2 regions of the Micromonospora sp. NPDC126480 genome follow, and region 1 is predicted to be linked to the other one. Evidence: riboswitches for the same ligand, from Rfam matches in the RefSeq annotation. Region 1 holds a riboswitch; the other holds the start of a gene.
The links. Region 1 has a riboswitch for thiamine pyrophosphate ahead of thiE (thiamine phosphate synthase). Riboswitches for the same ligand answer to the same signal wherever they lie in the genome.
Positions count from the first base shown of each region.

Region 1 (5,055 bases):
CGTGCCGGAAGCACGGCGCGCCGGCGCCGGGCGCGCGGAGCCGGAGCACCTGGCCCTTCACCGGGCGGACCGGCATCCCGGTCAACGCGGCGGCACCGCAGCCGGCCGCCACCACCGTGACGCCCGCGTCCACGTCGGACAGCCGCTCGACGAGCGTGGGCAGCAGCGTGACGCCGGCCGCGGTGGCCGCGGCGCGCAGCGCGGGAACGAGCCGCCGCGGGTCCACCTGGTGGTCGGTGGCCGCGACCGCGCCGCCGCGCACGCGGGGCGCCAGCGCCGGCTCGCGGTCGCGGAGCTCGGAGGGACGCGAGGGGGTCACCGGCAGGCCGAGCCCCTGCTGGTACGCCCACAGCCGGCGCGCCTCGGCGAGGTCGTCGGCGGTGAGCCCGACCAGGAGCGTGCCCTCGGTCCGGTACCCCAGGTCGGCGCCGGACGCCTCGGCCAGCTCTTCGGCGAACGCCGGCCAGCGGGCGGCCGACTCGGTGAGCAGCCGGGTCAGCTCCTGCTCACCGAAGTACGCCTCGGCGACCGGCGCGAGCATCCCGGCCGCGACGTGCGAGGCGCCCGACCCGGGATCGGGGTCGTGCACGACGACCCGCAGCCCCCGTGCCGCGCACCGCCAGGCAATGGCCAGCCCGATCGGCCCCGCCCCCACCACCGCCACATCCGGTGCAAGGAAGGGCCCCTTCTTAACGCCTCCGGTAGAGGAAGGGTCCCTTGTTAACACGACAGCGCCCCGAGCAGCTCGGCGGCGGCGCGGGCGGGGTCGGCGGCCCCGGAGAGCGCGCCGACCACCGCCACCCCGTACGCGCCGGCGGCCCGCAACGCGGGCACGTCCTCCGCCGTCACTCCCCCGATGGCGATCACCGGGACGTCCACCGCCCCGGCCACCGCCCGGACGCCGTCGGCACCGATCGCCGCTGGAAGCCCGTCCTTCGTCGACGTGGGCCGGTACGGCCCGACCCCCAGGTAGCTGGCCCCCGCGGCGACCGCCTCGGCGGCGGCTCCCGGGTCGCGTGCGGTGGCCCCCAGGACGGCGGTGGAGCCGAGCACGGCGCGGGCCGCCCCGACCGGCAGGTCGTCGGCGCCCACGTGCCCACCGGCGGCACCCACGGCCAGGGCCACGTGCAGGCGGTCGTTCACCAGGCAGGCCGCCCCGTACCGCGCGCAGAGCGCGACCACCCGGCGGGCCAGGTCGTACGCCTCCCGGTCGGTCGCGTCGTCGGTTACCCGGACCTGTACGACCAGCTCGGTGCGGGCCACCGGCAGGGCGGCCCGGACCACGGCGAGCGGATCCCGCCCGGGTCGGGTGTCGGTGATGAGATGCAGTCGCCCGAGGGACGGCACGGCAAACTCCTCCCTGCGCCGGCATTACCCGGATCAGGTTCGACGGTCGGGGGCTCACAGCCCCCCTCTCAGCCCGGTCCACCGGGCTCCCGTGGGTCACTTGCGTGTCACCGTACGACAGATACGCCGGGCTGCCAAGGCGCGGCACCCGGGACCGCACGCTTTGCACTGTCCGGGGCGGTATGTCGCCGACCGTTGCCGAAACGTTACCCATCGAGAACTTGCCATGGATCGATGTAACGGGACTAATTTGTTCAGCGAGTCGACAAAATGCCGGACGGGCGCCCCGGCAAGGCGTTCGGACCGGCTCCACCTGGGACGGTCTTCGGCGAGCCGGCCCCCGTGACCCCTGTCCAGCAGGACAAAGGAGACACGAGTGTCCCAACCGCGCCGTGCCCACGTACCCCTCACCGCCGCCCTGCTCACCCTCGGCCTCGCCGCGACCGCTCTCGTCGCAGCGCCCGCGGCCCAAGCCGCCCGGACCGTCCCCGCCGCCCAGGCCGCACCCGCCGCGGCCCCCGCGCCGGCCGCCGCCGAAGACGAGCCGTTCTCGATCCTGGTCTTCTCGAAGACCGCCGGCTTCCGGCACGACTCCATCCCCACCGGGATCGCCGCGATCCAGCAGCTCGGCGCCGACAACGGCTTCAACGTCGACACCACCGAGGACGGTGCCGCCTTCACCGACGAGAACCTCGCCCGCTACCGGGCGGTCGTCTGGCTCTCCACCACCGGCGACGTGCTCAACGCGGACCAGCAGGCGGCGTTCGAGCGCTACATCCGGGCCGGTGGCGGGTACGCCGGCGTCCACGCCGCCTCCGACACCGAGTACAGCTGGGCCTGGTACGGGGACCTGGTGGGCGCGTACTTCGCCAGCCACCCGGCCAACCAGCAGGCCACGGTCAAGGTGGAGGACCAGGCACACCCGTCCACGGCCGACCTGCCGGAACGCTGGTCCCGCTTCGACGAGTGGTACAACTACCAGTCCAACCCGCGCGGTGACGTGCACGTCCTGGCCACCCTCGACGAGACCAGCTACGCACCCGGCGCGGGCGCGATGGGCCACGACCACCCCATCGCCTGGTGTCAGGACTTCGACGGCGGCCGCGCCTGGTACACCGGCGGCGGGCACACCCGCGAGTCGTACGCCGAGCCGGAGTTCCTCGCCCACCTGCTCGGCGGCATCCGGACCGCTGCCGGTGTGCAGGACGCCGACTGCGGTGCCTCGCTGACCGAGAGCTTCGAGAAGGTGACGCTGGACAGCAACACCAGCAACCCGATGGAGCTGGACGTCGCCCCCGACGGCCGGGTCTTCTACATCGAGCGCGACGGTCGCGTGCAGATCGTCAAGCCGGACACCGGCAACACCGTCACCGCCCTCGACCTCGACGTCTTCACCGGCAACGAGGACGGCCTGATCGGCATCCGCCTCGACCCGGACTTCGCCACCAACGGGTGGGTCTACCTCTACTACGCGCCGAACGACGGCGTGGCCCGCAACCTGCTGTCCCGGTTCACCGTGGCCGGCGACACGATCGACCCGGCCAGCGAGAAGCAGGTGCTGCGGGTCGACACCCAGCGCAACACCTGCTGCCACGCCGGCGGCAGCATGACCTTCGACTCCGCCGGCAACCTCTACCTGGCCACCGGGGACAACACCAACCCGTTCTCCTCCGACGCGTACACGCCCATCGACGAGCGCCCGGGGCGGGTCGACTACGACGCGCAGCGCACCTCCGGCAACACCAACGACCTGCGCGGCAAGGTGCTCCGGATCCACCCGGAGGACGACGGGACGTACACCGTCCCGGACGGCAACCTCTTCCCGGCGGGGACGGCGAAGACCCGGCCGGAGATCTACGCGATGGGCTTCCGCAACCCGTTCCGGATCGGCATCGACCCCGCCACCGACACCCTCTACGTCGCCGACTACGGGCCGGACGCGGCCTCGGACAACCCGAACCGCGGCCCCGAGGGCCTGGTGGAGTGGAACATCGTCGCCGCCCCCGGCAACTACGGCTGGCCGTACTGCACCGGGACCAACGAGGCGTACAACGACTACCAGTTCCCGTCCGGGCCGAGCGGGGCGAAGTTCAACTGCGCCGCCCCGGTGAACGACTCGCCGAACAACACCGGCCTGACCGACCTGCCGCCGGCCGTCCCGGCCACCGTCGACTACGGCTACGGCGGCGACCCGCGCTACCCGGAGATCGGTGGCGGCGGCGCGCCGATGGGCGGCCCGGTCTACCGGTACGACCCGGACCTTGACTCGGACCGCAAGTGGCCGGCGTACTACGACGGCAAGGCGATGTTCGGCGAGTGGAACCAGTCGAAGATGTACGCGCTGCAGGTCACCGCGGACGGCAGGTCGCTTGTCGACATCAACCAGTTGCTCACCGGGATGAGCCTCATCCGGCCGATGGACTTCGAGTTCGGGCCGGACGGCGCGCTCTACCTGATCGAGTGGGGCAGCGGCTTCGGCGGCAACAACGACAACTCCGGGGTCTACCGGATCGACTACATCGCCGGTCACCGGGCCCCGATCGCGGTGGCCGCCGCCGAACCGACCTCCGGCCCGGCGCCGCTGACCGTGGCGTTCTCCAGCGCCGGGTCGCGCGACCCGGACGGCGGCACCCTGACGTACGCCTGGGCGTTCGGCGACGGCGCGACGTCCACCGAGCCGAACCCCACCCACACGTACGCGACCGCCGGCAACTACACCGCCCAGCTCACCGTCACGAACCCGAAGGGGCGCACGGCGGTGGCGAACGTGCCGGTCACGGTGGGCAACACCGCGCCGACGGTCCAGATCGAGTTCCCGCCGGACGGCGGCTTCTTCGACTGGGGCGACCAGGTCCGCTACACGATCACGGTCACCGACCCGGAGGACGGCACGATCGACTGCGCCAGGGTCCGGCTCCAGGTCCTGCTCGGTCACGACGAGCACGCCCACCCGCTGGAGCAGCACACCGGCTGCTCCGGCACCGTCCAGACGTCGCTCGCCTCCGGGCACGGCGCCGAGGCGAACGTGTTCACCGTCTTCGAGGCCACCTACACCGACGGGGGCGGCACGGGCGGGGCGGCGCCGCTGACCGGCCGGGACATCGAACAGCTCCAACCCAAGCGCAAGCAGGCCGAGTACTACACGGCCACCGGCCGGACGCCGGTCAGCACCGGCGGCGGTGACCCCGGCGTGCAGACGGAGACCACCGGCGACACCGCCGGCGGCGGTGCGAACATCGGCTTCATCGAGGACGGCGACTGGTGGTCCCTCGTACCGGCCGACCTGACCGGCATCACCTCGATCCGGTTCCGGGCCGCCTCGGCGACCGACGGCGGTGTCATCGAGGTCCGGGCCGGGGCGGTCGACGGACCGGTGGTCGCCACGGCCACCGTGCCGGGCACCGGCGCCTGGCAGACGTACACCGACGTGACCGCGCCGGTGACCGGCGCGGCGAGCGGAGCGCTCTACTTCGTGGCCCGCGACCCGAGCGGCGGCGCGGGGTCGCTGTTCAACGTCAACTGGGCGGACTTCCTCGGCCGGGGCGTCACCGAGAACGCACCGCCGGTCGTCACCGCCACCGCCACGCCGGCCGCCGGCACCGCGCCGGTCACCGTCGCGTTCGACGGCACCGCCACCGACGCGGAGGGGGACACCCCGCTGACGTACGCGTGGGACTTCGGTGACGGCGCGACGGCGACGACGCTGGA
Region 1 is NZ_JBEORU010000012.1:54,430-59,484, reverse strand. Features, by position in the region: gene thiO (glycine oxidase ThiO) at 1-727, opposite strand, end outside; gene thiE (thiamine phosphate synthase) at 721-1,347, opposite strand; TPP riboswitch at 1,341-1,450, opposite strand; gene ABTW87_RS13765 (ThuA domain-containing protein) at 1,724-5,055, shown strand, end outside.

Region 2 (5,055 bases), on a different contig from region 1:
ACCTCGACCGTGATCTGCTGGGCCAGCAGGGCCGCCGTGATCGACGAGACCGCACCGACGGCGCCGCCACCGGGCAACGGCAGGGTCGCGTCGCCGTACGGGGCGCCGTTGTCGAGCACCACGTCGGCGAAGTCGGCGAGCTTGCGCCCGGACGGGTGGCGCGAGGTCATCTGTCCGGAGTGGTCGGCGGAGGTGATGGCGATCAGCCGGTGACCCCGGTCCCGGATCAGCGAGGCGAACTCCACAATCGCTCCGTTGACGCCGGAGTTGGAGGCCAGCACGAAGATGTCCGGCGGGCGGACCGGCGCGAGGTCGTACAGCCGGTGCGCCACCGACGGCTCCCGCTCCAGGCGGGGACCGAGTACGTCCGGTGACTCGCCGCCGACCAGGACGAGGTCCCGCAGCGCGATCCGGTTCGTCGGCACCAGGCCGCCGGCCCGGCCGGCGATCTCCATCGCCAGCGCCTCGGAGTGCCCCGTGCCGAACGCGTGCACCACCCCGTCGGCGCGCAGCGCCTCGGTGATCAGGTCGGCGGCCCGGCCCACCGCCTCCCGCTGGCTCGCCGCGACGCGCCGCATCGTCTCGGTCACGACCGCCAGGAAGTCCTCGGCTCCGGGGGTCACGTCTTCTACGTCCATTCCTGCCTCTCTCGTCTCGGCCGGGGATGCCGACCCCTCACCGGGCACCGGCCCGGCTATCCGCCGGCTCGGACCAGGATCGCCTCGGCCAGCGGCGCGGGGGCCGCGTCGGGGATCCAGTGGCTCACCCCGGCCAGTTCGACGAACCGGTAGTCGCCGCTCACCTGGGCCGCGCAGGCCTCGGCGGCGGTGCGGCCGATCGCGATGTCCCGGTCGCTCCAGACGTACGTCGTCGGCACCGCCACCGGCCCGACGGCCGCCAGGTCGGTCCGGGACATCGCCCGGTACCAGTTCAGCGCCGCGGTGAGCGCGCCGGGCGCCCGCATCGGCTCGGCGTACGCAGCCACCCGGTCGGCGTCGCCGACTCCGGACAGCATCCGGCGCAGCCCGGCGGCCTTCAGCGCCAGCAACACCGTCTCCGCCTTGCCGGGCTGCCGGAACAGCAGCATGTACGCCGAGCGCGCCTTCTGCTGGGGGTCGTTCGCGAGGGCGTGCGCCATGGCGGCGGGGTGCGGCACGGAGACCGCGGTCAGCGTGCGTACCCGGTCGGGGTGCCCCGCCGCCAGGGCCCACCCGACGACCGCGCCCCAGTCGTGCCCGACCACGTGTGCCGCGTCGACGCCGAGGGCGTCCAGCACCGCGACCGCGTCGGCGACCAGCTCCGCCAGCCGGTACGCCTCGACCGCCGCCGGCCGGGCGCCGGGTGAGTACCCGCGCTGGTCGAGTGCGTAGGTGCGCAGCCCGGCGGCGTGCAGGGCCGGCGTCACGTCGCCCCACTCACCGCTGTGCTGCGGGAACCCGTGCAGCAGGAGCACGGCGGGACCGCCCTCCGGCCCAGCGTGTACGTCGAACGTGAGGCCCCGGGCGTCGATCCGCATGATCGGCAGCCTATCCAGGCCGGGCGGAAGCCGCCCGCCCCACTCCGGCCCGTCCCCGCGCTGACCTGCACGGAGATCACTTTGCCCGATGATCTTCCGGGGTGTTAGCGTCGTGGGACAACTTCACATCCGACAGGGGAGCGCACAGCGCTGAGAGTGCGGGCACCGCCCGCAGACCCTCGAACCTGATCTGGGTAATGCCAGCGCAGGGAGTTCGGTCGACCTCCAGCCGCGCCGCCGTCCGGCCGATCCGGGCGCGGCGTGCGTCTTCTCCTGGTTCGTAGCAAGGACTGGGAGGATTCGATGACTCAACCAACCACCACCCGATGGCGCACGGTCGACGTGATCGTGGCCGCCGTCATCGCCGTCGCCTTCGGCGTCATCTTCTGGGCCTGGGGCCTGCTCTGGCGGACCGTCGACCCGGCGTTCGCCTTCTTCCCGGCGGCGCAGGCGATCATGTACGGCGTCTGGCTGGTCCCGGCGGTTCTCGGCGGCCTGGTGATCCGCAAGCCCGGCGCGGCGCTGTTCTGCGAGGCGGTCGCCGCGACGATCTCCGCACTGCTGGGCTCCGAGTGGGGCGGGATCACCATCGTCCAGGGCCTGATCCAGGGGCTCGGCGCCGAGCTGGCGTTCGCGGCGTTCCGCTACCGCTCGTTCCGGCTGCCCACCGCGCTGCTCGCGGGCGCCCTGACCGGCCTCGGCGCGGCGCTGTTCGACTTCTTCGTCTGGAACGTCGAGTACGCGCTGGTCAGCTACCGGATCCCGTACGCCCTGCTGACGGTCGTCAGCGCCATGGTCATCGCCGGGGCGGGCGCCTGGTACCTGACCCGGGCGCTGGCCGAGACGGGCACCCTGGACCGTTTCCCCGCCGGCCGCGAACGCGCCGCCGTCTGACCCCCCCACCCGGCCGTGTTGATCAAGAGGTTTGCGTCAACGATCGAGGGCTTTCCTGCCCCAAACCTCTTGATCAACGGGACGGGAGGGTGGTGCGGGGACGGGAGGGTGGTGCGGGGGCGGGGGGTGGCGCGGGGGCGGGGTGGCGGGGTGAGCGCGGTCATGCTGCGGGGGTTCGGGTGGCGGCACGCCGGCCGGCGGCGCTGGGCGCTGCGCGGGGTCGACCTGCGCATCGAGCACGGGGAGCGGGTGCTGCTGCTGGGGCCGTCCGGCGCCGGGAAGAGCACCCTGCTCGCCGCGCTGGCCGGGCTGCTGCCCGAGGACTCCGGCGCCCAGGAGGGCAGCGTCGAGATCGACGGCCTCGACCCGCACAAGGGCCGGGAGCGGGTCGGTGTGGTCTTCCAGGACCCGGAGACCCAGCTGGTGATGGCGCGCTCCGGTGACGACGTCGCCTTCGGGCTGGAGAACCGCGGGGTGCCCGCCGAGGACATCTGGCCCCGGGTGGACGAGGCGCTGCGCCGGGTCGGCTTCCCGTACCACCGGGACCGCCCCACCGCGGCCCTCTCCGGCGGCGAGCAGCAGCGCCTCGCCCTCGCCGGGGTTCTCGCCCTGCGGCCGAACCTGCTGCTGCTCGACGAGCCCACCGCGAACCTCGACCCGGACGGGGCGGCGCTGGTCCGCGACGCGATCGTCCGGTCGCTGGACGCCGACACCACGCTGATCCTCGTCGAGCACCGCGTGGCCGAGGCGCTGCCGCTGGTCGACCGGGTGGTCGTGCTGGAACCGGGCGGCGGCGTCCGGGCCGACGGCACACCGGAGGCGGTCTTCGCCACCCAGGGCGAGGAGCTCGCGGCCGACGGCGTCTGGGTGCCCGGCCGCCCGGTGCCACCCCGGCGGGCCACCACCCCGGCCGGCGACGCGCTGCTCACCGCCGAAGGGCTCGGCCTGCCGCCGCGGCTGGGCGCGGTCGACCTGACCGTACGCGCCGGCGAGGCGCTCGCCGTCGGCGGGCCCAACGGCGCCGGGAAGTCCACCCTGGCCCTGCTGCTGGGCGGGCTGCTCGCACCGGGAACGGGCCGGGTGGCCGCGACCGGTGAACTGGCCGGCCGGGACGCCCGCACTCCCCCGCACCGCTGGCGCGCCCCGGCGCTGGCCCGCCGGATCGGGTCGGTGTTCCAGGACCCGGAACACCAGTTCGTCACGAGCAGGGTCTACGACGAGCTGGCGCTGGGCCCGCGCCGCGTCGGCCGGCCCGAGTCCGAGGTCCGTGCCACGGTCGACGCGCTGCTCGACCGGCTGCGGCTGGCGGCGCTCGCCGGCGCCAACCCGTACACCCTCTCCGGCGGCGAGGCGCGGCGGCTGAGCGTCGCGACCGCCCTGGCCACCGCGCCCCGCCTGCTCATCTGCGACGAGCCCACGTTCGGCCAGGACCGGCGGACCTGGCTGGAGCTGGTGGACCTGTTCGCCGGGCTGCGCGACGCGGGGCACGGACTGGTGACGGTGACCCACGACGCGGAGTTCGTGGCGGCGCTCGCCGACCGTCACGTGCGACTCGAACGCCCGGCCCACCCGTGATGATCAGCCTGGAGCCGGTGGCCCGCCCGGACGCGCCGTTGGCGAGGCGCAACCCGGTGGCGAAGCTCGCGGCGGCCCTGGTCTTCTCGGTCGTGCTTGTCGCCACCCTGGACCCGGTGGCCCCGGCCATCGCCATCGGGGTGGAGCTGGCCGTGCTGCCGCTCTTCGGGGTACGCCCGGGCGTGCTCGCCCGGCGGGCGTGGCCACTGCTGCTGGGCGCCGTCGGCATCCTCGCGACGCTCGTGCTCTTCGCCGCCGAGCGCTCCGGCCGGGTGCTCGTCGACGCGGGGCCGGTCGTGGTGACCACTGGTGTGCTGCTCACCGCGCTCGGGCTGGTGCTGCGCATGTTCGCGGTGGCCCTGCCCGGGGTGATCGTCGTCGCGACCACGGACCCCACCGACCTGGCCGACGCGCTGGTGCAGAACGCGAAGGCGCCCGCCCGGTTCGCGTACGGGGCGCTGGCCGCGTTCCGGCTGGTGCCGCTGCTCGGCCAGGAGTGGCAGATGATCAGCATGGCCCGCCGGGCCCGCGGCGTGGACGCCGGCCGGAGCCCGGCGGCCCGGCTGCGGCTGTTCGTGTCGACCGCGTTCACGCTGCTGGTCGGCGCGATCCGCCGGGGCACCCGGCTCGCGGTGGCGATGGACGCACGGGGTTTCGACGCCACCACGCCCCGGACGGTGGCGCGCCGCCAGCACTTCGGCGCGGCCGACGCGCTCCTGATCGCCGGCGCCGCGGCACTCGCCGGCGCCGCCCTCGCGGTCAGCGTCGTCCTCGGTACCTTCCGCCCGCTGATCGGCTGACCGCCGGCGCCGCGGGCGGCCACCGTGCCACCGGTGACCGCCCCCGGTCCGGGTCCGTCAGCTGCGCCGGAAGGCGTACCGGCGGGCCTGGGCGATCCGCTGGCCGCGCTGGCCACCGGACCGGGGCGCGCCGGCGACCGGCGGCCCGGACGTCGGCGGCGCGGGCCGCTCGACCGGCAGCGCCGGCACGGCCGGCGCGACGGCCACCTCGTCGAGGTTGACCGGCGTCAGGTCCGTGGCGGTCGGCGTGGACTGGGACGTACGGGACTT
Region 2 is NZ_JBEORU010000031.1:73,448-78,502, reverse strand. Features, by position in the region: gene ABTW87_RS24745 (sugar isomerase domain-containing protein) at 1-623, opposite strand, end outside; gene ABTW87_RS24740 (alpha/beta fold hydrolase) at 695-1,516, opposite strand; TPP riboswitch at 1,641-1,746, shown strand; gene ABTW87_RS24735 (ECF transporter S component) at 1,820-2,410, shown strand; gene ABTW87_RS24730 (ABC transporter ATP-binding protein) at 2,561-3,985, shown strand; gene ABTW87_RS24725 (energy-coupling factor transporter transmembrane component T family protein) at 3,985-4,785, shown strand; gene ABTW87_RS24720 (hypothetical protein) at 4,843-5,055, opposite strand, start outside.
Region 2: another riboswitch for thiamine pyrophosphate. It lies ahead of ABTW87_RS24735 (ECF transporter S component); the one in region 1 lies ahead of thiE (thiamine phosphate synthase).